Regions from separate parts of the Aliiglaciecola sp. NS0011-25 genome, predicted to be linked through region 1. Evidence: predicted binding sites of a transcription regulator. Region 1 holds the regulator's gene; the other holds the start of a gene.
The links. The regulator sigma-54, encoded in region 1, starts transcription at its own class of promoters, with help from an activator protein. The targets are predictions, from matches to a motif close to GTTGGCACGNNNNTNGNNT.
Positions count from the first base shown of each region.

Region 2: the regulator sigma-54 is predicted to act here: its motif matches at 1,922-1,940, upstream of ABWV72_RS00855 (diacylglycerol kinase family protein).

Region 1 covers NZ_BAABWR010000020.1:77,351-80,894, reverse strand. Annotated here, with positions in the region: gene lptA (lipopolysaccharide transport periplasmic protein LptA) at 1-173, shown strand, start outside; gene lptB (LPS export ABC transporter ATP-binding protein) at 173-898, shown strand; gene ABWV72_RS16710 (RNA polymerase factor sigma-54) at 960-2,438, shown strand; gene hpf (ribosome hibernation promoting factor) at 2,466-2,753, shown strand; gene ptsN (PTS IIA-like nitrogen regulatory protein PtsN) at 2,772-3,218, shown strand; gene rapZ (RNase adapter RapZ) at 3,215-3,544, shown strand, end outside.
Region 2 covers NZ_BAABWR010000001.1:180,879-184,422, forward strand. Annotated here, with positions in the region: gene ABWV72_RS00845 (endonuclease/exonuclease/phosphatase family protein) at 1-654, opposite strand, end outside; gene ABWV72_RS00850 (phospholipase A) at 890-1,816, shown strand; gene ABWV72_RS00855 (diacylglycerol kinase family protein) at 1,982-3,544, shown strand, end outside.

The DNA of each region.
Region 1 (3,544 bases):
GTGAATCGATTCAATTTAATATGGAATTAGAGCAATTGATAGCAGAAAGTGACGGCAACGCAGAAGGCGGTGTCACTGCCATTTTCCAACCCGAAAGCATTCGCAATCGGCAAACTGACGACACTAAAAAAACTGAAGAAGAGCAAGACAAGTTGCAGGATGAAAAACCTTAATGGCAACGTTAAAAGCGACCAATTTAGCGAAGTCTTATAAATCTCGGCAAGTGGTGCGAGATGTAAGCATTGAAGTTTCTACTGGACAGATTGTTGGCCTGTTAGGTCCCAATGGTGCTGGTAAAACGACGACCTTCTATATGATTGTTGGGTTAGTGCCACTCGATAAAGGCGAGATTTATATTGATCAGACCGAGTTAACCTTACAACCCATGCACATCCGTGCACGAAAAGGAATTGGTTATCTTCCTCAAGAATCATCTATATTTCGTAAGTTAACCGTTTACCAAAATATCATGGCAATTTTGCAAACCCGAAAAGAATTAAGTTCTGATCAGCGAGAAGAGCAAGCGGATGCATTATTGGATGAATTCAATATTAACCATATTCGTAACAGCCTTGGCATGAGTTTATCAGGCGGGGAGCGCAGAAGAGTCGAGATCGCTCGTGCATTAGCGGCCGCCCCTGAGTTTATTCTATTGGATGAACCCTTTGCTGGTGTTGACCCGATTTCAGTAAACGATATAAAAAAAATAATTCAACACCTACGCGATAGAGGTATTGGTGTATTAATAACTGATCATAATGTGCGTGAAACGCTAGACGTGTGTGAAAAAGCGTATATTGTGAGTCATGGTGAATTGATAGCTTCTGGAACCGCAGAAGAAGTTTTAAATAATCAACAAGTCAGAGATGTATACCTTGGCGAGCAATTCAAGCTATAGTAGAGGTATGTTGTTTTTAACCAAAGCTTTGTGGCTAAACAAGTAAGAATAAAAAAACTAAATGAAACCCTCGTTACAATTAAAATTCAGCCAGCAACTAACAATGACGCCTCAATTGCAACAGGCTATACGTCTATTGCAATTATCAACGCTGGATTTACAACAGGAAATACAGGAAGCGTTAGAATCGAATCCACTTTTAGAAGTAGAAGACGGTTCAGATATCCCTACTGGGGATTCCGCTTTAGCAGACAGTAATGACAAGTTCTCAGAGGAGACGGTATCCGCAAGTTCTGATTCCATGGATACAAACGAGGCATTAGAAAAAGCAGATATCCCAGACGAATTACCCATAGATAGCACATGGGACGAATATATCAGTGCCTCCTCAGCCCCCGCCTCAATAAGCGGTGGTAGTGGCGGCGATGACGACCAAATTTTCCAAGGTGAAACAACCGAAAATATTCAAGATCACCTATTGTGGCAGATGCGCTTAACGCCTTTTTCTGAAGTTGATACTGCCATAGCAATCGCAATTATCGACTCTATTGATGAGTCTGGTTACCTCACTATCAGCACCGAAGATGTTCTTGCTAGTCTCGACCATGAAGAGGTTGAACTTGATGAGGTGGAATGCGTTTTAAAACGTATTCAAATGTTCGACCCTATTGGTTCAGGCTCAAGAAATCCGCAAGAATGTTTAATGGTACAAATGAATCAATTTGCACCTGACACCCCTTGGTTAAATGAAGCTAAGTTATTAATCAGCGAATATGCTGACTTATTAGGCAGTAAAGATTACCGAACTTTAATGCGTAAAACTCGTCTAAAAGAAGACGAATTACGAGAAGCTATGCGGTTATTGCAAACACTCAATCCACGCCCTGGTAGTTCATTGTTAATCGGTGAATCTGAATACGTCATTCCAGATGTTTCAGTGATGAAGAAAAATGGTCGTTGGCAAGTTGAGCTAAATCCCGATAGTTTGCCTAAGCTGAATGTAAATCAGCAATATGCGGCAATGAGCCGGAACGCTAAAAACACCAGTGATAGTCAATTTATTCGGTCGCATATGCAAGAAGCCAAGTGGTTTATAAAAAGTCTAGAGAGTCGTAATGACACTTTACTCAAAGTCGCAAACTGCATTGTTCAGCAGCAGGTTGGTTTTTTTGAGCATGGACCTGAAATGATGAAACCAATGGTGTTAAATGATGTCGCAGAAATGGTAGATATGCATGAATCAACTATTTCCCGTGTTACCACACAGAAATATATGCATACACCTAGAGGAATTTATGAACTTAAATACTTTTTCTCCAGCCATGTAGCAACTGATTCTGGAGGAGAGTGTTCCTCAACGGCAATTCGCGCATTAATTAAAAAACTCGTCGCAGCAGAGCTTCCTACCAAGCCTCTTAGCGACAGTAAGATTGCTGATCTACTGGCAGACCAAGGTATTCAGGTCGCCCGTAGGACAATAGCAAAATACCGGGAGTCTTTATCGATCCCACCGTCTAACCAACGCAAGAGCCTGCTGTAGGCTCAACAACAGAAGGAATACGCTAATATGCAAATTAACCTTACTGGCCATCATGTAGAAATTACAGATTCTTTGCGAGATTATGTAGACAATAAATTTACAAAGCTAGAAAGGCATTTTGATCATATCAACAATGTCCATGTCATTCTTAATGTCGAGAAGCTTAATCAAAAAGCTGAAGCGACAGTTCATCTTAGCGGAGGCGAAGTATTTGCAACCTCAGAGCACAACGATATGTACGCAGCAATTGACGGATTGATAGATAAGCTTGATCGACAGGTAATCAAGCACAAGGAAAAAATTAAGCGTCATTAACATATATTAGATTAATTAATGGAAATTAAAGACATCCTTTCCCCTGACTGCACAAGTTGTGCAGTCCAGGGGACAAGTAAAAAACGAATTCTTGAAACTATCAGCCTGATAGCGGCAGAAAAAATCGATGACATTGATCAGACAACGATTTTAAATAGTCTGGTTAGCCGCGAAAAGATGGGCAGCACAGGAATCGGGAATGGTATTGCATTGCCACACGGTAGACTGTCGGGTTTAAAGGATGTGGTCGCAGTTCTAATCACCAGTGATCCTTCTATCAACTTTGACGCTGTGGATAATTGTCCTGTGGACATATTTTTCGCAATTTTAGTACCTGAAGATAAAGCCGCCGGACACCTGCAAACCTTAGCAACCATCGCGACAAAATTAAGTGATAAGGAAATTCTGAAACGTATTCGTCGTGCAGAAGATAATGCTCAGTTATACGAGGCAATCGTTGCATGAAACTGATAATTATTAGTGGCCGCTCTGGTTCAGGAAAGTCTATTGCACTGAGGTCTTTAGAAGACTTAGGTTACTATTGTGTCGACAATATCCCAGTTAACCTATTACCGACTCTAACCCATACGGTTATGGATGAATATGACCAAGTGGCCGTGAGTATCGATGTTAGAAACCTTCCCAAGGTACCTGGTGAATTAGTCGAAATTCTTGATTATTTGCCTGCCACTTGGGACATGACCATAGTCTATTTAGATGCCAGTGATGACATGCTGATAAAACGCTTCAGCGAAACTCGTCGACTGCATCCGTTATCTCGTCAAAACAAA
Region 2 (3,544 bases), on a different contig from region 1:
TAATCGGCGTATTTCCCTTGCCTCAATTCTTCTTTTATCTTCAGCCCAACTGCTCGGGTCACTACCACAACATTCTAAATCAGCAGAAACCACCAACAATCTATTTCCACCCTCGAGTAATATCACTCCGTTAACTGCTATTCCGTCATCTAAGGTATTGGCGTACTTCACATCACCTGCATTAATCATACGCTGGTGTATGCGCTTTTTTTCAGACTTTGGATAGGGGATTATGTTTGAGAATTCCGGCAAGACTTCGTGAGGAAAACGGCTAATCACAACATTTCGTTGCCGTCCCCCACTGCTGCCAAAATTGATATGCCAATCCGTGTTTTGTGCCAAACTATCTTTAGGTAAAGCGTTATATAAGTGCGATTTATTGGTTAAAGGGGAAACTTCGTCTAATAATAAAATATTCGACTTGCCTCTAGCGACAAGTGCTTTTAGTACCTCAGGAGACTTCACAAACGCATCTCCTGACACATTCCAAGATAGCACGTTGATACTCCCTTTATGACTTCCCCCCTGCGCTGCAGCATCAGGTTTGAAGTCGACAGAACGATTAGTTGATAAGTTTGCAGTAACAATTGTGTTTTCAGCTGATATGGCAGTTAAAGGGATGAACATCAGCAAAACGGTGAATATGATTGGCATAATCGTGTTTTTCTTATTGTGAATAAAAAACGGAGATTAGATTATAAACAATTTACTATTTAATGTCCGCAACCTCTCAGCCCCGCAGTAAGCTAAACAACTAAGCATTGTCATAAAACGAAAATACTGGTTTAACGAATTCTGAATATTTAAAGAAAAGTTGCCTTTTGTGCTTTTAAAAGTCAGTAATTAATGAAAAGATCTGTTTACTTTATCTTCATCGAGCAGCAACCCCATGGAACGTTTAAAACAAAGGATAGTGATTCTTGTCAGTCTGATAAGTTTAACTGTTAGCCAATTTGCCGTGGCGCAAGTAATTACCGATTCAGATCTGGAAGAAGAATCAAGTAAGGTTGAAGAAACCTTAACGGAAAAACGCGACGCCTCAGATGACTTAGCATTAAAAATTCCCTTTGCAATAACCCAATATAAAACCAATTATATTTTGCCAGTTACTTACGTAAAAGATCCTAACACTATTGGCGTAACTGAGCTGGATTCAGAAAACGTCGATAATCTAGAAGCAAAATATCAAATCAGTGTGAAGCTGCCAATTCACATTAACGATGACAACTTATCTGGGATATACGCCGGTTTCAGTGTGACATCTTTTTGGCAGGTGTATAACGATGAGGCATCAAAACCATTTCGTGAAACTAATTATGAACCGGAAATATTCTATTTTTGGAAAACCCATTATCGATTCCTAGGCATAAAATTTGATCAAGTTCACTTGGGCTTAAATCATAATTCCAATGGCCAAAGCGGGTTAAAATCTAGGAGCTGGAACCGTTTATATGCGTCTGCATTGTTTAGTGACAAAGACTCAGTGTATTACCTTAAAGCCTGGTATCGGATCCCAGAAGATGAAAAAGAAACAGTAAATAGCCCAGAAGGGGATGACAACCCAGACATTACCGATTATCTCGGGCATTTTGAGATCGGATATGCAAAAAAGGTCGGCAACTTCAATTTTCTGACTTTAGTCAGAAATAATTTAAAATCAGATAATAAAGGCAGCATAGAATTGAATATCACCTATCCTTTAAACAAAAGGTACGATGTCGTATTCCAATATTTTAACGGTTATGGTGACTCTTTGATTGACTACAACCGTCACCAACAACGTTACGGTATAGGAATTCAACTCAAATATTTGTAATGTGTAAAAAATGCGAAAGCGCCTGTATTTATTGCGCCCATTTAACCTTTAAACACATAGGACTATAATTTTTAATTATATATCAATAAGATAGAAAACATTAAGGTTGGCACGTAGTTCGCTTTACTTTGTCGAGTAGATTCAATTTTCGAAATAGGGTGAAGTATGTTTATTATAAAATACTATGGACTGGGCGGGATTTTATCATTAGCTCTTGCCTTGCTGATTGATAGCTTTTTGTTCAAAGTATTGTTTATCTGGATTGGCCTTTCGCTTATTTTGGTCACCTTTGCCTATTCAGTCCAATCACCTAAAATTTTTAGAAAAAAAATTGATGGTTCAATCCCATTCTATGTGAAGTGGGTTTTTGTGCCCTTTTTTGTTGGTGTGCAGTTGTATAACGCTTGGGCTCGTAAAAACGACAGCGTCCCGCCAATCCAAAAAATTCGTGACAAGCTATTTCTTGCCTGCCGCTTATTTCCTTCCGATATGCCAGAGCTAAATCATTTAGAAGTCAAAGCGGTACTCGATGTGACGGCTGAATTCGATGGGCTAGATGTTTCTGCCCATGGTGAAAATATGGACTATCTGAATGTTCCCGTATTAGATCATCAAACTCCTTCGAAAGATGATTTGATGCAAGCCATTAGCTGGATAGACAATCATATTAAAACCGACAAAGCCGTCGTTGTCCATTGTGCGCTAGGTAGAGGTCGCTCAGTATTGGTTATGGCCGCTTACTTGTTAAGTAAAAGTCCAGAATTGTCAGTAGAAGAAGCCATCAAAGAAATCAATCAAACCCGCGCCACCGCAAGGTTGAATAAACATCAGTTAAAAAAGCTAAAAGACTTGCACAGCCAAGGCGTATTTACTCAAAAAAATCGACTCGCTATAGTTGCCAACCCTGTTGCTGGCGGCGGTAAATGGCAAGACAGCAAAGAGGAAATTATTCAACGCCTGTCATCTCACTTTGATTTGCAAATATACCAAACAACGCCAGAACAAGATGGCAAAGAAATGGCTCAACAAGCCATAAAAGAAGGTGCAAAATGCATTATTGCATGCGGCGGTGATGGCACCTTGACAGAAGTTGCGACTCAATTGGTCAACACAGATTTAACGTTGGGCATAATGCCTATGGGAACCGCTAACGCGCTTGGTCACGCACTCTATGGCCCTTCTTCGAAAGTAACGCCTGTACCAGTTGCCTGCGATGCTATTATTGCCGGTAATGTTATGCAAATTGATACTGCAACTTGCAATGATGAACTTGTACTTTTAGTGGTAGGCATTGGCTTTGAACAGAAAATGATAGAAAAGGCTAATCGTGATGAAAAGAACAATAGCGGTCAATTCGCTTATTTAGGGGCATTGTACGATGCCATAGAAGTCAATAACAGCGCCAACTTAAATATCCAAATTGACGACAATGATCCGCAATCGATTCATACTGGAAGTTTAGTCATTGCCAATGCGGCGCCAGCCACCACTGTATTAGCACAAGGTGGAGGACTACCAGATTTTACTGACGGTTTGTTAGATGTTACTTGGCTTACTAATACCTCAAGCGCCAGTGAAAATTACTTAAAATTAGCGCAACTAGCGCTGCGAACCATGTTTGATAGTGGCGACGACGAAACTATTCAGCACACCACAGCTAAACGCATAACAGTCAAATCCGAAGGCAAACTAAAGTATGTAGTAGATGGGGAAAACAGAGAAGCTGAT